One region of the Pseudoalteromonas sp. CH_XMU1449-3 genome, then DNA from elsewhere that is predicted to be linked to it. Evidence: predicted binding sites of a transcription regulator. Region 1 holds the regulator's gene; the other holds the start of a gene.
The links. The regulator NrdR, encoded in region 1, represses ribonucleotide reductase genes. The targets are predictions, from matches to a motif close to AAACACNANATNTNGTGTTT.
Positions count from the first base shown of each region.

Region 1 (12,209 bases):
ACCGACGCAGTAATAGTGGTCGATTCTCCATTCGGTAATCTAAATGGGTTTGCTGCAATTGCTTCACATAAATCGGCCACATAATTGTCTATTGCTGTGCGTTTGAAATCACGTAGTAAGAGTAAAAACTCATCGCCACTCCAGCGTGCAACATAGTCAGAACCTTGAGTACGACTATTCAATAAAGTCGCCATTTGCTGTAAGCAGCTATCGCCGGCGAGCGGGCCATATGCATCATTAATGCGACTGAAGTTATCAAAGTTAATTATCAATAGAACGAGCGACTTACCCTGCGCTTGCAATGACTGCGAGTTACGCTGGAAGTGTTCGATATCTTTAGGGAGCTGATCAAACAAGAAGCGTCGGCTACGTAGACCTGTAAGCTCATCTGAGTGACTTACTAGCTTAAGCTGTGAATTTACTTGGTTAAGCTTATCGTTAGCTTCTCGAAGCTCTACGGTACGTTCTGTTACTAAGCTTTCAAGGGCTAATTGCTTACGTTTCTCTTGCGCTCTAAATACCCAAAATACAAGGTAGAACAGTAAAATAAAGCTACTGGTGATCAAGAGTCTAAAATAAATAGTCTCATCAAAACGGCGCGGCACTACAAAGCTGTACTCAGTACGACGTGCTTTTTGCCAATCTTCACCACGGCGTTTTGCTTCAAGTTGGAATAAAAACGAACCCGGCGGTAAGTTGGTATAGATTGCCTCACGACGAGTATTGGCATAACGCCAGTCACTGTCTAAGCCACTTAAACGGTAACGGAACTCAATACTTGAAGGAGCATAATAATCAATCGCGGTGTATTTTAACGTTACATCGCGTTCATCAATTTGCAGCTCTGGTTTATTACCTAAAGTTGCGGTACTTAAGTGACGAAGCGGCGTGATCAAGCTTTCAATGCGAGGCTTAAGAGCTTGAACACCAAAAAGCTCAACGCTCTTTGGTATTTCTACCACACCTTGTAGGCTTGGGTACCAAATAGAGTTACCGGTATCTGCTACAGCGTCATGGCCAAGGCCAGCACAACACTGACTTGCTTTACCATCAAGTTGACGGTCGAACGATGAGATCACTTGTTCTACTTTTAAGCTCTCGATATCAGTACCAAACTGCTCGACTGGCATGCGGTATACACCTTTCATGGTACTAACCCAGATACGTTTTAATTGCTTATCGTAAACAAGACTAAAAATAGAGCCATACGGCAGACCATCTGTCGCATCTAACTGACGCCACTGACCTTTGGTACTGCGATAAAATAAACCATCGTTAAGTGAGCCAATTAATATCCCCACCCCTTCGATATTCAAAATACTGGTAACGTAGGCACTTTCTAAGCTGGTTTGGTCGCCAATTTTTTCAATACCACGGTCGGTAAAGTAATAAGCCCCTTTACTGGTGCCAATTAAACCAAAGTTTTGCTCATCAAGAACATAGGTAATAAATTTACTGCTTAAGAATGCATTGTATGCAAAGGGTGTTAAACCACCGTAGCTTAAGCGGTACATACCACGGCCAGTACCGAGCCAAAAACCGCCTTTGCTAGAACGACTAATTGCGAATACAGGGTTATCGCGCAGTGCTCGCCCCGGCACCGTATACAAGTTTTGGTTTTCGTAATAAAACACACCGCGGCCTGTTGCGATGTACAAACGGTCACCGTCAAACTGTAAGTCGTGCACTGCTGCTCGACCAAACTGGTTACTCGGAATTTGATTTACAAAATTCTTGTTGTAATCGAAGTAACCAACACCGCTGCGGTTAGCCACCCATAATTTGCCATCAGGTGCTTGGCTAATTGCCATCACCGCTTCGGTCATATTTGAGATAGCTGAGTGACGTTCAATACGCCCTTCGTGAGCAAGCCATAAGCCTTCACTGAAGCTTGCCAGCCAAATGTTATTTTGATTGTCACGGAAAATATCGGCAAACCAAATGCTTTGATCGAGCTGGCTTGGCTCAACCCATTGCCAATCTCCTGAGTTATCACGAAATAACAATCGGCCATAGGTCGAGATCCAAAGCGCCCCATCTGAGTCGCTCATAAACTTATAAACGGCAGAATTACTGGCATTTGGCAGTGGGAATGGACGCAGCTCGTCATCTAAGTCAAGAAAGTAAGCACCCAGCTCGGAGGCAAGGTATAAATTCCCTTCTAGCCAAGCCATGTCATGAATAATGGTTTGTGCTAAACGCTCAGGTAATGAAACTTTGGCAGTCAGCTCTAATCGTAACTTTGCAAAGTCAGAAGAGGTATTGGTTAAACGCAATAAGTGACGCTCATTAACCAGCCAAATACCTTCTGGCGACAATGCCATTTGACTCACTGAACCCACAATTTGCGTAATAGCAGTGGCATTAGATACCGGCACGATTAGTGCGGAGTTTTGATTAAGCGTGACTTGATTTCGAGCAACGTAATAAAGGCCATTCGCTGCAATCCAAATACTGCCTTTGGAGTCTTCAAGAATATCGCGAACCGGACCTTTAACATTAAAGGTTTGCGACATCATGGTTTTAGGATCAAGTGTTACCAAGCCATTTTTGGTACCAACCCAAAGTAACCCAGTACTATCAACTAAGAGCTTATTAATACCATTACTTGGTAGGAAATCGCTGTTTTGCGTATTGAAGTTAGTGAAGGTGTTACCATCAAAGCGACTTAAGCCAAACTGAGTGCCCAACCACATATAACCTTGCTCATCTTGAGCAATGCTTTTTAAAGATTGCGATGGCAAGCCATTTTGGATGTTCCACTGTTTGACGACATAGTCAGTAATAGATGCAAACGCAGGCGTGCTGCAAAGCATCAACAAACAGACAACTAGAAATCGCATCATATACTTGCCACCAAGTAACACTTAACTCATCGTTTAAAAAGGCAAATAGCCTGCTTTAAACAAGGCTTGAACACAAATTAATGAAAATATACCTGCTAAAATATCATCAGCCATGATGCCCAAGCCACCGTGTAAACGTCTATCTAGGATTCTGATAGGACCTGGTTTAGCGATATCAAAAAAGCGGAACAATAAAAAACCAACCAACAGTGACTGCCAACTCAGTGCAGCACCAATCATGGTGATATAATAACCAGCAACTTCATCCCAAACAATGGCTGGATGATCATGTACCCCTAAGTCATCTGCTGTTTTACCACACGCCCAAATACCAAATACACTGATCACGACTGCAAACACAATCTGTAACCACAGCGGAAAGTACATAGTAGTAAAAATAAATGGCAAGGCAGCAAAGGTACCAAAGGTGCCAGGTGCTTTAGGGGCAAGGCCTAAGCCAAAACCCAAACCAAAAAATTGGTGTGGGCGTTTTAAATTGAATAATCGGTTACTGCTCAAACCGGCTCCTTCGTAAAGTGCTGAAAGCCCTTACCTTGATAATTAAATTGCTCACCATCAAGTAATAGCTCAATCTCACCTTCGCCACTTTTAATTTGACCTACACAACTTGCTTCAACACCATATTGGCGCAGTTTCATATCAACCATGCTTTTATTGCTTTCTGGCACAGTAAACAGCAACTCGTAGTCGTCACCATAATTTAAAATGTAGTCAAATTGCTCTGCACGTGGAATCGACGAATTTAATGCATCAGAAACAGGCACTTTATCAACATTGATCACCGCACTAACTTGCGATAGCGCTAAAATATGGCCTAAGTCAGCTAATAATCCATCGGAAATATCAATTGCTGCAGAGGCAGCGCCTCGCAGAACCTGACCAGCTGCAACACGTGGAGTCGGATAATCAAAACGATTATTTAAATAGCTTAAGTGTTCAGGGGCGATATCGAGGCCTTGTTTACGGGCTTCAATGGCTACACCAGCATCTCCTAATGGACCTGTTACATAAATCCAATCGCCAACTTTAGCACCGCTACGGCGCAGTGCTTTGCCTTCAGGCACGATGCCTTTAGCGCAAATCGTAATGGTTAAAGGGCCTTGAGTGGTATCACCACCAATGATTTGCACATTGAAGTACTCTGCAATCTCATGCATGCCTTCAGTGAACTCTTCAAGCCACTCTATATTTGCTTCAGGCAACGTAAGGCCTACCGAAATCCACGTAGGTTCAGCGCCCATTGCCGCAAGATCACTTAAGTTAACAGCTAAAGCTCGATGCCCAAGGGCACGCGCAGAGATGTCATCAAAAAAGTGTACGCCCGCAACTAAGGTGTCTGTTGTTACCGCCAATTGACAGTTTTCAGGCACAGTTACTAAGGCACAATCGTCACCAATACCTAGGTTCACATCACGGCGAATAATGCCACGCCCCTTAAAGTAACGATTGATTAGTTCAAATTCCTTCATACACAAAAAAGCCGGCCCAAGCCGGCTCTCCTTTACGGGGTTACTTACTTACGCAGTTCTTTCACTGCTTTATCAAGTACACCGTTGACAAACTTATGGCTGTCTTCAGCACCAAACATCTTAGCAAGCTCAATGCCTTCATTGATTGCCACTTTGTAAGGTACGTCTTCACGGAATTTCAGCTCATAGCCAGACAGACGTAAAATTGCTTTTTCGACCATGTCTAACTCATCAGCTGGGCGTGCTAAATGTGGTGCAACGATTTCATCTAATTGCTTACAGTTAACAACAACACCGCGTGCTAGGTCTTTGAAATATTCGACGTCGATCTTAGTCACATCATTTTCAATTAACATTTGCTGTTCAATATCAGCAATTGGGTTACCGCTTAACTGCCAAGAGTATACGGCTTGAAGTGCTAAGATACGTGCTTTACGTCTTGCTGCTGGTTTCACAGAGATTCCTTAAACTTAAATTTTGTCTAACACATTAACCATTTCAAGCGCACCTAAAGCAGCTTCGCCGCCTTTGTTACCCATTTTGGTACCTGCGCGCTCAATTGCTTGCTCAATGCTTTCAGTGGTTAATACGCCAAATGCAACCGGGATATCATACTCAAGAGATACTTGCGCAAGACCTTTGTTTGATTCGCCAGCGACTAAATCAAAGTGTGGTGTACCACCTCTGATCACTACGCCTAAAGCGATGATTGCATCGTGTTCTTTCTTTGCTGCAACGCGTTTCGCTGCTAAAGGTAATTCAACGGCACCTGGTACGTAAACAACTGTAATGTCGTCTTCAGATACGCCACCTGTGCGCTTAAGCTCATCAACAGCACCTGCTAATAGGCTGCTACCAATAAAGTCATTAAAGCGAGAAATGACAATGGCAAATTTTTTGCCCGGTGCGTATTTGTTACCTTCAATAATTTTCATTTAATAACCCTAAAAAATAAGTTTAAGCGGTTGCGATTGCGCAAAAATTACGGCGCATAATACCACAAAAATATAAAAGTAGCCTAGTAAATCTGTTTTCCCTAACTAAGACTGTGGCTCAACATAGTCAACCACTTCTAAGTGGAAACCAGATAACGCATGGTACTTCTTAGGACGGCTCATTAAGCGCATCTTTTCAATACCTAAATCAGCCAAAATTTGCGAGCCCACACCCACAGTACGCGATGTACCTTGGAATTTACGATGACTCACATTTTCGCCAGCATCTTCAGCGGCAAAGGCTTTAACGGTTGCTTCTAGGTCTTCTGTTGACTCTTGTTTACCCAAGATAACAAGCACACCGTTGTGCTCAGCGATATAAGCCATAGCATCTGATAAGCCCCAGCTACGATCAGCACTTCTATCTGATAATAGAATGTCGTTAAAGGTACTTTGTAAGTGAACACGTACTAACGTTGGTTCGTCTTTCGATACTTCACCTTTTTGTAAAACATAGTGAAGCTGACCATCAATGGTGTCTTTGTAGGTCACTAAATCAAACTCACCGTGATCTGTTGGCAGTTTACATTTAGCAACGCGCTCAATGGTGGTTTCGTTTAGGTTTCGGTATTCGATTAAATCTGCAATGGTGCCAATCTTTAAGTCATGCTCTTTTGCAAATACTTCAAGATCAGGGCGACGCGCCATGGTGCCATCTGGGTTTAAGATTTCAACAATCACAGATGACGCCTCAAGACCCGCTAAACGCGCTAAATCACAACCCGCTTCAGTATGACCTGCACGTGTTAACACGCCACCAGGCTGCGCCATAATTGGGAAAATATGCCCTGGCTGTACGATATCGCTCGGCACGGCACCTTTAGCGATTGCAGCTTGAACGGTACGTGCGCGGTCGGCCGCTGAAATACCTGTAGTTACACCTTTCGCCGCTTCAATTGACATTGTGAAGTTAGTTGAAAAAGCAGCACCGTTATTTTTCACCATAAGTGGTAATTCTAACTGCTGACAACGCTCTTGTGTCATTGTTAAACAAATTAAACCACGGCCATGTGTTGCCATAAAATTGATAGCATCAGCACTAATGTGCTCTGCTGCGATAATTAAATCGCCTTCATTTTCTCGGTCTTCATCGTCCATTAAAATAACCATTTTACCGGCTTTAATGTCATCGATAATTTCTTGCGCGCTGTGTAAATTCATAATGTGCCCATGAGAGTATGATTAATAGTGACGTATCTTTGCTTATTTAATAAAGCCAGCTTGTGCTAGCAAGCTCATTGATATGTCTGAACGGGAAGGTTGTTCAGCGCCTTTAATTAGGCGCTCTAAATAGCGAGCAATCTGGTCAACTTCTAAATTCACCTGAGTCCCCACCTGAAATTCTGCAATCGTTGTTTGCTCTGCAGTATGCGGAACAATTGTCAGCTTAAAGCGATTTTGCTCAACCTCGTTGACGGTTAAGCTAATGCCATCAATACACACCGAACCTTTGTACGGAATGTACTTCATTAAATCATTGTCTGTGCTTAACCAGTACTCGGTTGCACGAGCATTGGGACTAATACTTTCGACAGTCGCAATACCATCAACATGGCCTGACACTAAGTGCCCACCTAAGCGAGAAACCGGTTGCATGGCTTTTTCGAGGTTAACTGTTTGACCTTTTTTATAATGTGCAAACCCAGTTAAGCTGATTGTTTCGTTTGATAAGTCAGCACTAAAACCATCGCTATGTTTAGCGACAACCGTTAAACACACACCATTGGTGGCAATACTGTCACCGAGCTTGACGTCTTTCATATCCAAATTAGGGCTTTGAATACGAATAGCTAGATCACCTTGCTTTTGTGTTAGTTCAACAATTTTACCTGTTGCTTCAATAATTCCAGTAAACATAGTGCTACTCTTTATTTTCAATGTCTGTGGCTTGCTTTGCTTTTATCGCTGTTAAGCGAATATCGTCGCCAATCATCACTGTATCAGTAAAGGTCAGTTCAGTGATATCACTCATCATGGTGACTTCTGCAAAGTTTAGTAAGCTTTTGCCCATATCACCTATTAACTTAGGGGCAATATAAACAATGTATTCGTCAATTAAATCTTGCTCTGCGAACACCCCAGCAAGGGTTGCACCCGCTTCGAGCCAAATATGATTAAATTGTAGTTCAGCAAGACGCTTTAAAACCGCCGATAAATCAACTTTATTGTTATTTGCTGGCACCACTTCGTGTTTAACAAAGTGAGGCCACTTGGTGTGATTATCAAGCGAAGTGGTAAAAATTATCACCGGGCTCTCGATGCTGAATAACGCAAGCTCAGGCGTTAACCTGTTTTGTGAGTCAATAATGATTCGGGTTGGTTGGCGCAAAGGCAACGAGGTTGGCATGGTAAATGGCAACTCATCAACACGGACATTAAGTTTGGCATTATCAGTAATAACGGTGTCTGCACCGGTAAGGATAGCACAGCTTTGCGCACGAAATGCTTGCACATCTTGGCGCGCTTTAGGGCCTGTTATCCATTTACTTTGGCCGTTATTTAGCGCGGTTTTACCATCTAAACTACATGCCATTTTACAAGTCACATATGGCAATCCAGATTCCATACGCTTTAAAAAACCTTTATTTAAATCGCGCGCTTGTTGCTCAAGTAAACCAGATGCAACGCTAATACCGGCGTCAGCTAAAATTTGTAGGCCGCGACCACTCACCGCAGGGTTTGGGTCAACCATAGCGGCAATCACCTTGCTAACACCCGCGGCTTTTAAACCTTCGGCACAAGGTGGAGTACGTCCATAATGACTACAAGGCTCTAAAGTCACATATGCAGTGGCGCCTTTCGCGTTGTCGCCAGCTACAGCCAAGGCATTCACTTCAGCATGGCCCTGCCCTGCTAATTGATGAAACCCTTCACCGACTATTTCGCCATCTTTAACCAAAACACAGCCAACATTCGGGTTTGGCGTCGTAGTAAAACGACCTAGTTTAGCAAGCTCAATGGCACGCGCCATGTAAGCAGTATCAAGCTCTGTAAACGACATGATTAATCACCTAAACGAGCGATTTCTTCACCAAACTCGCGAATATCTTCAAATGAACGATAAACCGATGCAAAGCGAACATAGGCTACTTTGTCGAGTTTCTTTAGTGACTCCATGATGCATTCGCCAATTAAATGGCTAGAGATTTCACGCTCACCCGTAGCACGAAGTTGAGATTTAATGATGTTAACGACTTCGTCGACCTGCTCAGTGCTCACTGGGCGTTTCTCTAAAGCGCGATGCAAGCCATTCAGTAACTTGTCTTCATTGAATGGTTCACGGCTACCGTCTTGCTTGATGACTCTTGGCATCACAAGTTCAGCGCCTTCAAAGGTGGTAAAGCGCTCATGGCATTCGTTACATTCACGTCGACGTCTCACTTGGTGACCACCGCCAACTAGTCGAGAATCAATTACTTTAGTATCTTTTGCGGTGCAAAAAGGGCAATGCATAGGGTTCAACTTCCGTTTATAAAAAACAAAAAAAGGCCGCTTAGTAAGCGGCCTTTATAATAGCAAAAAACAACGCTATTGTTATCTTAATTACGGTTTAACCAGTAATTAAGCGTAAACTGGTAATTTTTTACAGATAGCTTTAACTTTCTCTTTTACTTCTGCTTGTACAGACTCATCGTTGATGTTGTCTAGTACGTCACAGATCCAGCCAGCAAGCTCTTTTGACTCAGCTTCTTTGAAACCACGGCGAGTAATAGCCGGAGAACCAATACGCAGACCAGACGTTACGAACGGTGAACGTGGGTCGTTTGGTACTGAGTTTTTGTTAACAGTGATGTTTGCGTTACCTAGTGCCGCGTCAGCATCTTTACCTGTGATATCTTTGTCGATTAGGTCAAGAAGGAATAAGTGGTTGTCTGTTTTACCAGAAACAACTTTGTAGCCACGCTCTTGCAGTACTTCAACCATCGCTTGTGCGTTCTTAACAACTTGTGCTTGGTACGCTTTAAATTCTGGCTGTAATGCTTCTTTGAAAGCAACTGCTTTAGCAGCGATGATGTGGCATAAAGGACCACCTTGACCGCCAGGGAAAACAGCGCTGTTTAGCTTTTTGTAGATCTCTTCATCACCACATGCAGAAACGATTAGACCGCCACGAGGACCTGCTAATGTTTTGTGAGTTGTTGTTGTAACAACGTGTGCGTGAGGGATTGGGCTTGGGTATACACCTGCTGCGATAAGGCCAGCAACGTGAGCCATATCTACGAATAAGTATGCACCTACTTTATCAGCGATTTCACGGAATTTAGCCCAGTCAACAACGCCTGAGTATGCAGAGAAACCAGCGATGATCATTTTTGGCTTGTGCTCTAATGCAAGTGCTTCAACTTGAGCGTAATCAATTTCGCCAGTTTCGTCGTTTAGGCCGTATTGAATTGCATTGTACGTTTTACCAGAAAAGTTAACGTGTGAGCCGTGAGTTAAGTGACCACCATGAGCTAAGCTCATACCTAGTACTGTATCGTGCGGCTGAAGAAGAGCTTGGAAAACAGCTGCGTTTGCTTGTGAACCCGCATGTGGTTGAACGTTAGCGTAATCTGTGCCGAATAATTCGTTTGCACGGTCAATTGCTAATTGCTCAACAACGTCAACATGCTCACAACCGCCATAGTAACGTTTGCCTGGGTAACCTTCAGCATATTTGTTGGTAAGCTGAGAACCCTGCGCTTCAAGTACGCGTGGGCTACAGTAGTTTTCAGACGCGATCAGTTCGATGTGCTCTTCTTGACGAGCCGTCTCTTTATTGATGGCTGCAAATAACTCTGGATCGAAATCCGAAATATTCATGCTACGTTCTAACATGGGGTCTCCTAAGGCAACGTGTATGGTGTTTTTTAAAGGCTGTATTGTACGCTTAAAACGCACTTTTGCCTATCTTGTAAAGATGAACATATTTAAACAGGGATTGAATTTATTTCACAGTGTTTTAATAATGATATTTTTTTATTGATACATAACAAAAATTTATAAATTTAAAATATTTCATAGATATTTAAAATGTTACTTAAACAAAAAATCGCACTGTTAAATTGCGTTTTTATTAGGGCAAACTAAGCTTATATAACTAGTCAATATCAAGGATGGTATAAGTACATGTTAGCTAAACCAATATACGAATTAATCCCCTACGGATACTTTTTTCTCGGCATCAGTTGTATCACATTAGCCAATAATTATGTGCCTACATTAATCGGTGTAATCTTATTTTTATTAGGTGCTAACATTTGGCGGATGCGTTCTGAAGCCAGAAGAACCGATCATTCAAGCCAGCGAGTCAAGCAAAGAAAACGTCGCTATTACTATGAATTTAAACCTTTTATCATTTTTATTTCGGCATTCACCTTGATGCAATGGACGCAAAATGAACTCGTTTCGGTGATCAGTATTTTGCTGTGTATCTCGGCAGGGGTCATTCTAAGCATGCGGATTTTAAACCGTCATAGCCATTCGTTACTTCATTGAGGGCTTTATTAAAAGACTGCATAAAAAAGAGCGGCTTAGCCGCTCTATAATCAAGGTTATGCTAATTTATTTAACAGCTCAGTTCGAAGCAATTGATAATCAAACTTAATATCTTCAGCCAAGCACTCATTTGCTAGCGCATCAGCGAGCGGTTTTGGCATAGGCAGTTCGATGTCTAAAATTTCTTCTACACTGTCTTTAAATTTAGCAGGGTGTGCAGTCGCTAAAAAGATACCTGCACTGCCATCTGCTAGATTTTCTTTCAAGCCTTGATAAGCAATTGCAGTATGAGGCTCTGCGATGTAACCCGTTTGATGAATTTTTTTCATCACCTCTTTTGTTTCTTCTTCACCAACACAGCTTGAATAAAAGTCATCATAGCTAAACCATTTGTTATCCAACATAAACTGAACACGTGGCCAGTTATTCGGTTTACTCACATCCATAGCGTTCGATAACGATTCAAGCGTGTCATTCGGTGCCCACTCTTTGCTTTGTAAGAAACGTGGCACAGTGTCGTTTTGGTTAGTTGTAGCACTTAGTTTCGCTACTGGCATACCAAGCACAGCACCGATCATCGCAGCGCACACATTACCAAAGTTACCACTTGGTACTGAGATATGCGCTTTACTACGCTGCTCTTTAGGTAATTGAGCAATGGCTTCAAAGTAATAGCAAACCTGTGCAACTAAACGACTGATGTTGATTGAATTAGCAGAATTTAGACCTAGCTTTTGTTTAACTTCATCGTCTAAGAAAGCTTGCTTTACCATGCTTTGGCAATCATCAAAGCTACCATCAACAGCATAGCAATGAATGTTATTGCCTAACGTTGTAAATAGCTTTTGCTGCGCTAGTGAAATTTTACCTTTCGGGTATAAAATCACGACATCGATATTTGGCTTATTATAAAATGCATGAGCAACTGCAGCCCCTGTGTCACCTGATGTTGCTGTTAAAATAGTGACTTTTTCGCCTTGGTTAAATTGTGCAAGACACTCAGCCATAAAACGGCCGCCAAAGTCTTTAAACGCAAGCGTTGGGCCATGAAATAGCTCTAAGCAATAAATATCTTTTTCTACTTCAACCAATTTCACATCAAAGTTAAATGCATTTTGTACCATCTGTGCAACGGTATCGGCAGGTAGTTCATCGCCAATTAGGTGCGATAAAATCTTACTGCTTCGGCTAACAAAGTCTAAATCAAGTAACGCATCAATGTCTTGAATTGGCGTTAGGCTTTCAGGGAAGAACACCCCTTGGTTACGCCCTAACCCCGTTTTTACCGCTTCTACAAACGACACCTGTTGTGTTTCATCTTTTAAATTATGTAATTGCATGTTTATTCCTTAAAATCTTTAAAGCTGTCGTGTGCCAAGCTGATCAAGTTTACAGATATG
Region 1 is NZ_JAYMDY010000018.1:52,377-64,585, reverse strand. It holds gene WA256_RS17855 (ligand-binding sensor domain-containing diguanylate cyclase) at 1-2,846, opposite strand, end outside; gene WA256_RS17850 (phosphatidylglycerophosphatase A family protein) at 2,880-3,365, opposite strand; gene thiL (thiamine-phosphate kinase) at 3,362-4,336, opposite strand; gene nusB (transcription antitermination factor NusB) at 4,381-4,791, opposite strand; gene ribH (6,7-dimethyl-8-ribityllumazine synthase) at 4,807-5,271, opposite strand; gene ribBA (bifunctional 3,4-dihydroxy-2-butanone-4-phosphate synthase/GTP cyclohydrolase II) at 5,377-6,492, opposite strand; gene WA256_RS17825 (riboflavin synthase) at 6,535-7,188, opposite strand; gene ribD (bifunctional diaminohydroxyphosphoribosylaminopyrimidine deaminase/5-amino-6-(5-phosphoribosylamino)uracil reductase RibD) at 7,193-8,332, opposite strand; gene nrdR (transcriptional regulator NrdR) at 8,335-8,784, opposite strand; gene glyA (serine hydroxymethyltransferase) at 8,893-10,149, opposite strand; gene WA256_RS17805 (hypothetical protein) at 10,441-10,809, shown strand; gene thrC (threonine synthase) at 10,866-12,149, opposite strand; gene thrB (homoserine kinase) at 12,168-12,209, opposite strand, start outside.

Region 2 (12,209 bases), on a different contig from region 1:
GGTATTCAAAGCAAATTTTACCATTGCTGATTTAAGAGAGCACCGTAATCACAAAGAGGTGTTTACCACTGCTTGTGACCGTCGTGAAAGCTATCAACACTTTGTACTCAAGCTTTTAAGTTATTGCTTATTTTCACACAACGAAACAGCCATATTGAATGCAAGGTTCAGTCATGCTGAACCAGATGTATCAATAAAAGCGCTTGATGACCACTATCAAACATGGCTTGCTGTTGACCAACCAGATATTTTACAGCTCAACAAAATCGCTAAGCGGGTCGATGAACTATGGGTCGTGACAACCTTAAACAATGATTGGCTTAAAGAAAATGAACACCAGTTTGAACTTATCAATAATGGTCATTTAATTGCGTTTGATAACAGCTTTATTGAGGAATTAGCGAGTCATCTAACTAAAAACTTACAGTGGGATGTTACGATTGATCAGCAAATGGTGAGTGTGTCGGATAAAGAAAATTTCTACCAAACCAGTGAGCTTATTTGGCATTAAAGCTCAATTTTTACTTTCCCATTGGGTTTACTACAACACAGTAACACTTCGCCAGCTCTCACGAACGCAAGTGGCTCTTGATTATAGCTCACATTACCTTCGATTAATTTTGCACGGCAAGCGCCACAATAACCTTCACGGCATTGGTAGGGGACATCTATTTTGTTTTGTTCTAGGCATTCAAGGAGAGATGAACAGCCAGAATCAAATTCAAGATTCTGGCTGTCTGTTCCTGCAAGGATAACCTCTGCAGTTTTGTTTGAGCTCATTACAGGTCGAAGTCACCAAAGTCAGATGCATCAACTTGAGAGTCAATTTGACCAACAAGGTAAGAGCTGATTTCAGCTTCTTGTGGAGCAACTTGAACATTGTCTGATACTAACCAAGAGTTGATCCACGGAATAGGGTTACTCTTACTTTCAAACTGTGCAGGTAGGCCTACTGCAGTCATACGTGCATTAGTGATGTATTCAACGTATTGGCATAAGATATCTTTGTTAAGACCAATCATAGAACCATCTTTGAACAGGTATTCTGCCCAATCTTTTTCTTGTTCTGCTGCTTCAACAAACATCTGAATTGCTTCTTCACGACATTGTGCCGCAACGATTGCCATTTCTGGGTCGTCTTTACCTTCTTGCATAATGTTCAAGATGTGCTGTGTACCAGATAAGTGTAACGCTTCATCACGGGCGATTAGCTTGATGATTTTTGCATTACCTTCCATTAATTCACGCTCAGCGAAAGCAAATGAACAAGCAAAGCTTACATAGAAACGAATCGCTTCTAAGATGTTAACCGACATCATTGCTAGGTAAAGTTGCTTTTTAAGATCAAATAAGCTGACTTTAACCTCTTCACCATTGATCACATGTTTACCTTCACCATATAGGTTGTAAACAGAAATCATGTTTATTAAATCATCGTAATACTTAGTTACCGCATCAGCACGCTCACTGATTTTCTCGTTGCTTACGATATCGTCAAAGATAAGTTCAGGAGATTGCGTAACGTTACGAATAATGTGTGTGTATGAACGGCTGTGAATAGTTTCACTAAATGCCCATGTTTCAATCCAAGTTTCTAGCTCAGGAATAGACACAATAGGTAGTAACGCAACGTTAGGCGAACGACCTTGCACACTATCAAGTAGCGTTTGATATTTTAAGTTACTTAAAAAGATGTGCTTTTCGTGCTCTGGTAACGCTTGGAAGTCAAGACGGTCTTTACTTACATCAACTTCTTCAGGACGCCAAAAGAACGAAAGTTGCTTTTCAATTAGCTTTTCGAAGATAGGGTACTTTTGTTGGTCGTAACGTGACACGTTTACCGTTTGGCCGAAAAACATCGGTTCTTGTAATTGGTTATTATGATTTCGGCTAAAAGTTGTATATGACATAGTGATTTCTCAAAAAACAGTCAGGACAAAGCGGGCTAATGAGCCCGCTTTTGTTATGTTATTAATTTAATTAGATTTTACAAGCGCCGCCTGCACAACCGTCATCTTCTACCTCAGGTGTTAACTCATCTTGAGAGTCTGATGCACCATCACGTGTGTTGTGATAGTACAGGGTTTTAACACCAAGTTTATACGCAGTCAGTAGGTCTTTTAATAGCACCTTCATAGGTACTTTACCGCCTTCGTACTTAGATGGATCATAGTTAGTGTTTGCAGAGATCGTTTGGTCAACGAATTTTTGCATAATACCAACCAGTTGTAGGTAACCATCGTTTGAAGGAATATCCCACAGTAGCTCGTAGTTATCTTTCAGATTTTCATAATCTGGCACTACTTGCTTTAAGATACCATCTTTACTTGCTTTAACGCTGATATGACCACGTGGTGGCTCAATACCATTTGTTGCGTTAGAGATTTGCGATGATGTCTCTGAAGGCATAAGGGCAGATAGCGTTGAGTTACGCATACCGTGCTCTTTAATGCTTTCGCGTAATGAATCCCAATCTAAGTGAAGAGGCTCATCACAGAACTGATCTAGGTCACGTTTGTAAGTATCTGTTGGCATAATGCCTTGAGAATACGTTGTCTCGTTAAATTTAGGACACGCACCACGTTCTTTCGCTAACTCATTTGATGCTTTCATTAGGTAATATTGAATTGCTTCAAATGTTTTGTGAGTTAGGGCATTTGCGCTGCCATCTGAGTAACGCTTACCATTTTTCGCTAAGTAGTATGCGTAGTTAATAACACCAATACCTAGCGTACGACGACCCATAGTCGCGTTTTTCGCCGCAGGAACAGGGTAGTCTTGGAAATCAAGTAAGTTATCAAGGGCACGTACTGCAAGTTCAGCAAGTTCCTCTAATTCGTCAAGTGATTCAATTGCACCTAAGTTAAACGCTGACAGCGTACAAAGTGCAATTTCACCTTCTTCATCCATTACATTGCTAAGTGGCTTAGTTGGTAATGCAATTTCTAAACATAAGTTAGATTGACGAATTGGCGCCACAGTCGAGATGAACGGGCTGTGCGTATTACAGTGGTCAACGTTTTGTAAGTAGATACGACCTGTGCTCGCACGCTCTTGTGCAAACATTGAGAATAACTCAATCGCCTTAATACGTTTTTTACGAATTGACTCGTCTTGCTCGTATTTGATGTATAGCTCATCAAACTTTGCTTGATCTTCAAAGAACGCATCGTATAGACCTGGTACATCTGAAGGGCTAAATAATGTGATGTAATCGTCTTTGATTAAACGGCTATACATTAATTTATTGAACTGCACACCGTAGTCAAGGTGACGTACACGGTTATCATCAACACCACGGTTGTTCTTAAGAACAAGTAGGTTTTCAACTTCTAAGTGCCAAAGTGGGTAGAACAGTGTTGCTGCGCCACCACGAACACCACCTTGTGAACAGCTCTTAACTGCTGTTTGGAAGTGCTTATAAAACGGAATACAACCTGTGTGGTACGCTTCGCCGTTACGAATAGGGCTACCAAGCGCACGGATGCGACCGGCATTAATACCAATACCCGCACGTTGTGAAACGTATTTAACAATCGCAGACGATGTTGCATTAATAGAATCTAGGCTATCACCACATTCAATAAGTACACATGAGCTGAACTGACGTGTAGGGGTACGTACACCAGCCATGATAGGTGTAGGTAATGAAATTTTGAATGTAGATACTGCATCATAAAAACGCTTGATGTAATCAAGGCGTGTCTCTTTTGGATAATCAGAGAATAAGCTTGCAGCAACTAAGATATATAAAAACTGTGCACTTTCGTAGATTTCACCAGTAACACGGTTTTGAACTAAATACTTACCTTCAAGTTGCTTTACAGCAGCGTAGCTGAAGTTTAAGTCACGGTTGTGATCGATGTAAGCATCTAACTCGTCAATTTCTTGCTCGGTATAATCAACAAGTAGGTGTTGATCATAACGCTTGTCTTCAACTAATTTCGTGATGTGATCGTATAAGCGTGGTGGCTCAAATTGACCGTACGCTTTTTTACGTAAATGGAATACAGCTAAGCGAGCAGCTAGGTATTGGTAATCAGGCGTATCTTTAGAGATCTGATCAGCTGCAGCTTTGATGATTGTTTCATGAATGTCATCGGTACGAATGCCGTCGTAAAATTGAATATGTGATTTTAATTCAACTTGTGAGACAGACACATTCTCTAGACCTTCTGCGGCCCAAGCGATCACGCGATGGATCTTATCTAGATCAAGTGACTCTTTACGGCCGTCACGTTTGCTTACAGATAGCTGTTGGTTCATAGTTTTGCCTGTATTCCTTGGGAAATTATAGTTGTAAAGACAAAGGTATTCTTTATGTAATTATTATTATTAAACGCCAGGGTGATCTAATTGAATAACATTTAGCCACAATATCTGGTGTTGTTTAAATTGCAGATCACAAGATAGTGTGGTCTGCGCTGTTTTGCAAGGGATAGAATTGCCCCATTTTGTGGATAACTATTGGATAAACGCATTGTGTTAGTGACCATTAACCTTTGAACATTCATAGACGACGAAATTTGTAGAAATCAACAAAAGATCCAGAAAATTTACCGTTTTTAAAAATAAATTTTGACTGATTTTTTTATCATCAATGAATGCTCAAAAGTAAATCAAATCACAATATATGGTGTTTCAGTTATCAAATAACACTATATATGGTTAAAACCATCAATCGGCGTTTGCCAATTGAAATCCGCTTGCCAGCCAAGTGCGGCATCTACACTGGGTATATAACCCCATAACGCTGTTGCGCTGTACATATTGGCCGCTTTTGCAGCTTGAATATCACGTTCAGCATCACCGATATACAAACAACGGCTCGGATCAACGTCTAAGATCTCAGCGGTGTGTAATAGTGGATCCGGTGATGGTTTTGATACTGCTAATGTATCGCCACTCACAACCGCCTTTGCATCACGCAAAGAGGGAATAGCTTGCACTAAGGGCTTAGTTAAAAAGCCGGGCTTATTAGTCATAATGCCCCACTTAATATTGTTTTGCTCAAGTGCAATTAAAAGCTGTTCTATGCCATTGAAACATTTACTGTGCACAGCAATATCTTCGGCGTAGTAGTCAAGAAGCTGCTGACGCAAGGCGAGTTGTTCAAGTTCAGGCCATTTATCACCAAAGCCCACTTCTAATAATGCATTTGCACCGTTAGAAGCTGCAGGGCGATAAACATGCTCAGCAACAGGCGCCACATTAGCATCTGCTAACACTCGGTTTAATGCACCACCTAAGTCATCCGCGGTATCGAGTAGTGTGCCATCTAAATCAAAGATAAACGCATCAAAATCGATAGAGGGTGCTTGCACACCACTCATCAGGCTAGTTTCTCAAAGTGCAGGATGTAATTAACACTTACATCATCATTTAAGCTGTACTGTTTAGAAAACGGGTTATAATGAAGGCCGGTACTGGCGCGTACTTTTAATCCCGCTTCTTCTGCCCATGCAATAAGCTGTGCAGGTTTAATAAACTTTTTATGGTCATGTGTACCTTCAGGTACCATTTTCAAAAGCTTTTCAGCACCGACAATAGCAAACAAATAAGCTTTTGGTGTTTTATTTAATGTTGAAAAGAATACATCGGCGCCCGGTTTAGCAAGTTCTGCTACAGCACGAATAATAGAAGCAGGGTCTGGAACATGCTCAAGCATTTCCATACAAGTCACTACATCAAAGCGAGCAGGGTGCTCAGCAGCGAATTGCTCTGCAGGTACTTTTATATAATCAACAGGTACGCCTGTTTCTAAACTATGTAACTTAGCAACGGTGAGTGGCTCTTGGCCCATATCGATACCGGTTACTTTAGCGCCCATACGCGCCATACTTTCACTTAAGATGCCGCCACCACAGCCAACATCTAAGGTTTCCTTATCAAATAAGCCGCCTACTTTATCAGCGACAAAATCCAAACGTAGAGGATTTATTTCATGAAGGGGTTTGAACTCTCCGTCGCGGTCCCACCAACGTTCTGCGATGGCTTCAAACTTTGCAATTTCTGCATTATCTACATTTTGATGCTCGGTCATAAAAAACTTCCTCGTTAATCTGAGGCCATTATATAGGGGGAAATTAATAAATCGCAAAGATTTAGCGCCTGTAAATCTAAATAAATTGTGATAGCATGGTCTGGAAATAATAACTAAAGCTCTTAAGACGGCGGTTTGCCTCTTAATGAGTCAATACTGAAGGAATGTGAAATCAAATGACTGATCTCGCCAATGAAATTCTGCCAGTCAATATTGAAGATGAATTAAAAAACTCCTACCTTGATTACGCGATGAGTGTAATCGTAGGACGTGCATTGCCAGACGTACGTGACGGCTTAAAGCCAGTTCACCGCCGCGTTCTATTTGCAATGAACGAACTCAATAATGATTGGAATAAACCTTACAAGAAATCAGCACGTGTTGTTGGTGATGTAATCGGTAAGTACCACCCACATGGCGACAGCGCGGTATATGACACTATCGTTCGTATGGCGCAGCCTTTCTCATTACGCTACATGCTTGTTGACGGCCAAGGTAACTTTGGTTCTGTTGACGGTGACTCTGCGGCAGCAATGCGTTATACGGAAGTCCGTATGGCGAAAATGTCACATGAATTATTAGCTGATTTAGAAAAAGAAACGGTTGATTACGTACCGAACTACGACGGTACTGAGCAAATTCCTGACGTATTACCTACTAAAGTACCTAACTTATTAGTAAATGGTTCTTCGGGTATCGCGGTTGGTATGGCGACAAACATTCCACCTCATAACTTAACAGAAGTTATCAATGGTTGTTTAGCGCTTATTCAAAACCCTGATATGTCAATTGCTGACCTTATTGAATATATCCCAGGTCCAGATTTCCCGACTGCGGCGATTATCAATGGTAAAAAAGGCATTGAGCAAGCGTACTTAACCGGTCGTGGTAAAGTATATATCCGTGCTCGCGCTGAAATCGAAGTTGACGAAAAAACCGGTCGTGAAACAATCATCGTTCACGAAATCCCTTATCAAGTTAACAAAGCACGCCTTATTGAAAAGATCGCAGAGCTTGTTAAAGATAAGAAGATTGAAGGTATTAGCGCACTACGTGACGAATCAGATAAAGACGGTATGCGTATCGTTATCGAAATCAAACGTGGTGATGTTGGTGAAGTAATCTTAAACAACCTATATGCACAAACTCAGTTACAAACTGTGTTTGGTATGAACATGGTTGCACTTGATAACAACCAACCTAAGTGTTTCAACTTAAAAGAAATGCTTGAAGCGTTTATCGTACACCGCCGTGAAGTTGTTACACGTCGTACCGTATTCGATTTACGTAAAGCCCGTGACCGTGCTCATACGCTTGAAGGCTTAGCGATTGCCCTTGCGAATATCGACCCAATTATCGAACTTATTCGTAAGTCACCAACACCAGCAGAAGCAAAAGCTGCACTAACAGCACGTCCTTGGGAACTAGGCACTGTTAAAGCAATGCTTGAAAAAGCAGGTGAAGATAACGTAGCACGCCCTGATTGGTTAGCGGCTGATTTAGGTATCCGTGACGGTCAGTACTATTTATCTGAGCAACAAGCACAAGCAATTCTAGACCTACGTTTACACAAACTAACAGGTCTTGAGCATGAGAAGATCTTAGACGAGTACCAAAACTTACTTGATCTAATTGCTGAGCTTTTACATATTCTTTCAAGCCCAGAGCGTTTAATGGAAGTTATCCGCGACGAGCTAGTAGAAATTAAAGAGCAATATGGTGACGAACGTCGCACTGAAATCAGTGCAGCTGCTCACGATATTAGCCTTGAAGACCTAATCAATGAAGAAGACGTTGTTGTAACGCTTTCTCATGAAGGTTACGTTAAGTATCAACCATTATCTGACTACGAAGCACAGCGTCGTGGTGGTAAAGGTAAATCAGCAACGAAGATGAAAGATGAAGACTTCATCGAACGTCTGTTAGTTGCTAACACGCACGATACAATCCTGTGCTTCTCAACAGCAGGTCGCTTATACTGGTTGAAAGTATATCAGTTACCATTAGCAAGCCGTGCAGCGCGTGGTAAGCCAATTGTTAACTTATTACCACTTGAAGCTGATGAACGTATTACTGCTATCTTACCAGTACGTGAGTACGAAGAAGATAAATACATCTTCATGGCAACTGCGTTTGGTACAGTTAAGAAAACACCACTTACAGCATACAGCCGTCAACGTGCGAGCGGTATCATCGCTGTTAACCTAAATGAAGGCGATAGCCTAATTGGTGTTGATATCACTGATGGCACGAATGAAATCATGCTATTCACTGATGCTGGTAAAGTTGTTCGCTTTAAAGAAGCAGAAGAGACAGAAGTTGTTGATGAAAATGGTAACCCAGTTCTAGACGAAAACGGTAACCCAGAAATCCGCTTCAAAGGTGTACGTCCAATGGGTCGTACAGCAACAGGTGTTCGTGGTATTAAGATGGCTGACGACCAACGCGTTGTGTCGTTAATCGTACCTAAGTCAGATGGTGCAATCCTAACTGTGACAGAAAACGGTTACGGTAAGCGTACAGCACTTGAAGATTACCCATCGAAGAGCCGTGCAACACAAGGTGTTGTATCAATCAAAGTAAGCGAGCGTAATGGCGCTGTGGTTGGTGCAGTACAAGTTGACGATAACGACGAAATCATGATTATCTCGAATCGCGGTACCTTAGTACGTACCCGTGTAAACGAGGTTTCTACGGTTGGTCGTAATACTCAAGGCGTTATTTTGATACGAACTATTGACGAAGAGCAAGTAGTTGGTTTACAACGTATCGAAGAAATCGAAGTTGATGAGCTTGAAGCCATCGAAGGCGAGGCCGTTGAAGTAGTCGATACCAATACTGAAGAAACGGGTGATAACCCACCTTCAGAATAACATTGATTTAAAAAGCGGCTTCGGCCGCTTTTTTTATCCGCACTATAATTACTGGAATGAGGCAAAGTAATGACTAAGTATAATTTTTGTGCAGGACCGGCAATGCTACCGCCGGCAGTTATGCAAAAAGCACAAAAAGAATTTATAGATTGGCAAGGTTTAGGTGTCTCTGTGATGGAAATTAGCCATCGCAGCAGCGACTTTTTAGCGCTTACCACTAAATGTGAAGCAAGCCTGCGTCGTTTAATGAATATTAGCGATGAGTTTGAAGTGTTATTTATGCACGGCGGTGGCCGTGGTCAATTCAGTGCTGTACCACTGAACCTTCACCTTGATGATAAGCCAGCTGTGTACTGTGAAAACGGTGTATGGTCTAAAGGGGCTACTTCAGAAGCGGCAAAATTCACTGCAGTTGAAAGCATCAATGTACGTGATGATGAGCAGCAAAATGGCCAGTTCTCTATTAAACCAGCAAGCAGCTGGGAATTACCTGCTGATGCGTCATACATTCACTATTGTCCGAATGAAACCGTAGATGGCATAGAAATTTTTGACGTACCATCACACCCATCAGCACCGATTGTGGCTGATATGTCATCGACTATTTTATCGCGCGAGTTTGACGTAAATCAGTTTGATCTTATTTACGCTGGCGCACAAAAGAATATTGGCCCGTCTGGTTTATCGATTGTTATTGTTCGCAAAACGCTTCTTGAGCGCGAAGGTCTTGCAAAGCCAGGTATTCTTGATTACGCATTAGAAGCAAAACAAGGCAGCATGTATAACACACCACCGACATTCGCGTGGTACTTAGCTGCTGAAGTATTTGAATGGCTTGAAACAAACGGCGGCGTTAAAGCGATGGAAGAACAAAACATCGCAAAAGCAGAACTTCTTTATAACTACATTGATAGCTCAGATTTTTACAGCAACAAAGTTGCTAAGCATTGCCGTTCGCGAATGAACGTACCATTTTGGTTAAATGACGAATCACTGAATGATAAATTCATTAGTGAATCAAAAGATGCAGGCTTATTAGCCCTTGAAGGTCACCGTATTGTCGGTGGTATGCGCGCAAGCATTTATAATGCGATGCCACTTGAAGGTGTTCAAGCCTTGGTTAATTTTATGGAAAAATTCGCCAAGGAGAACAGCTAATTATGGAACAGCTTCGTCTTGAACCGATTACAAAGGTAAATGGTAGTGTGACACTGCCAGGCTCAAAAAGTTTATCAAACCGTATCTTGTTACTAGCTGCTTTAGCAGAGGGCACAACGGTTGTTGAAAACCTACTAGACAGTGATGACATTCGTCACATGCTAGGTGCATTAAATCTTTTAGGCGTGAATGTATCGCTTAATGAAGATAAAACAGTGGCCACCGTAGAGGGTGTTGCAGGTAAATTTAAAACCCCAAGCGAGCCTTTATTTTTAGGTAATGCCGGTACAGCTTATCGTCCACTGACAGCGGTTTTAGCTGCTGTAGATGGCGAGTACCAGCTGGTGGGCGAGCCTCGTATGGAAGAGCGCCCAATCGGCCATTTGGTTGATGCACTGCAAGCTCTGGGTGGTGATGTTGAATACCTTAAGCATAAAGATTACCCACCACTGGCCATAAAAGGCGGCAAAATCAACGGTGGTAAAGTTGAAATTGATGGCAGCATTTCTAGCCAGTTCTTAACAGCGTTACTAATGGCAGCGCCATTATTTAATGGCGATACAGAAATCACCATTAAAGGCACGCTGGTATCAAAGCCATACATTGATATTACCCTAGATGTAATGAAGCGTTTTGGCGTTACAGTAAGCCATGACAATTACGAAACATTTTACGTTGAAGGCTGTCAGCAGTATCAAGCACTTGAGCGCATTATGGTTGAAGGTGATGCATCAAGCGCCTCTTATTTTGTTGCGGCGGCTGCAATAGCAGGTGGCGAAATTGAAATTAACGGGGTAGGTGCGGCATCTGTTCAAGGTGATATTGGTTTTGCCAAAGTTATGGAGCAAGTAGGCGCCAAAATCGATTGGTATGATGAAAAGCTGGTGGTTCGTAAAGGCGAGCTAAACGCGGTCGATATTGATGCCAATGCAATCCCTGATGCGGCAATGACACTAGCCACTGTTGCGCTTTTTGCTAAAGGTAAAACAGCTATTCGTAATATCTATAACTGGCGTGTAAAAGAAACAGATCGCTTATATGCCATGGCGACTGAGCTTCGTAAAGTTGGTGCAGAAGTGGTTGAAGGTGAAGATTTCATCGAAATTACACCACCAGAAACATTTAACGATGTAGCGATTGATACCTATAACGATCACCGTATTGCCATGTGTTTTGCAATGGTTGCCGTTGGCGGAAAGCCGATAACCATTAACGATCCTAAGTGTACATACAAAACTTTTCCAACGTTTTTCAAAGTACTAGAGTCTGTCTCAAGTCAATAAAACAGAAGAAAATATAAAAAGTTACATTCTAAATGCGGATCTATTTCTAGAACTGGCGTATAATATCGCGGTTTTATTTTGGTGTGCATTGCAGGAGGTTATAAATGCAGGCGTTATCAATGCCCGTAATCACCATCGATGGCCCAAGTGGTTCAGGTAAAGGAACTGTTTGTCGCTTGTTAGCCGAGAAATTAGGTTGGGATGTATTAGACAGTGGAGCGATTTACCGTGTGCTGTCACTTGCAGCGCTTCATCATCAAATTGAACTAGATAATGAAGATGCGCTAGTTCCGCTAGCTGCAAACTTAGATGTACAGTTTTTGGTCGATAGCCAAACGCATACTTCTAAAATTGTCTTGGAAGGCGAAGACGTCACAACCACAATTCGTAACGAAGAAGTGGGTGCTGCGGCATCAAAAATTGCTGCATTACCACGGGTGAGAGAAGCATTATTACGTCGTCAACGTGCGTTTCGTACTGAGAGCGGCTTAATTGCCGATGGTCGTGACATGGGCACAGTTGTGTTCCCAGATGCACCATTGAAGATTTATTTAACCGCATCAGCTGAAGAGCGCGCTCGTCGTCGCTTTGCTGAGTTGAACGAACGCGGTCTTGATGTTACACTAAGTGGTCTACTTGAGGACATAAAAGCTCGCGATCACCGTGATATGACGCGTGAAGTTGCGCCGCTTGTTCCTGCAGAAGACGCCATTGAGCTCGATACTAGCGAGCTTAATGCAATGCAAGTGTTTGATAAAGTAGTAACTTTACTCGACGAAGCAGTACTTGCAGGAAAGCTTCCAAAAGCTTAAAAGTAATTTATTAAGGTACCGGCAGGAAGCTAGTGCTATT
Region 2 is NZ_JAYMDY010000008.1:203,110-215,318, forward strand. It holds gene WA256_RS12160 (YaeQ family protein) at 1-511, shown strand, start outside; gene yfaE (class I ribonucleotide reductase maintenance protein YfaE) at 508-780, opposite strand; gene nrdB (class Ia ribonucleoside-diphosphate reductase subunit beta) at 780-1,910, opposite strand; gene nrdA (class 1a ribonucleoside-diphosphate reductase subunit alpha) at 1,981-4,266, opposite strand; gene WA256_RS12180 (HAD family hydrolase) at 4,659-5,333, opposite strand; gene ubiG (bifunctional 2-polyprenyl-6-hydroxyphenol methylase/3-demethylubiquinol 3-O-methyltransferase UbiG) at 5,333-6,043, opposite strand; gene gyrA (DNA topoisomerase (ATP-hydrolyzing) subunit A) at 6,220-8,916, shown strand; gene serC (3-phosphoserine/phosphohydroxythreonine transaminase) at 8,986-10,074, shown strand; gene aroA (3-phosphoshikimate 1-carboxyvinyltransferase) at 10,077-11,357, shown strand; gene cmk ((d)CMP kinase) at 11,462-12,169, shown strand.
Region 2: a site for NrdR is predicted at 4,370-4,389, ahead of nrdA (class 1a ribonucleoside-diphosphate reductase subunit alpha). Genes of this name have one in related genera too.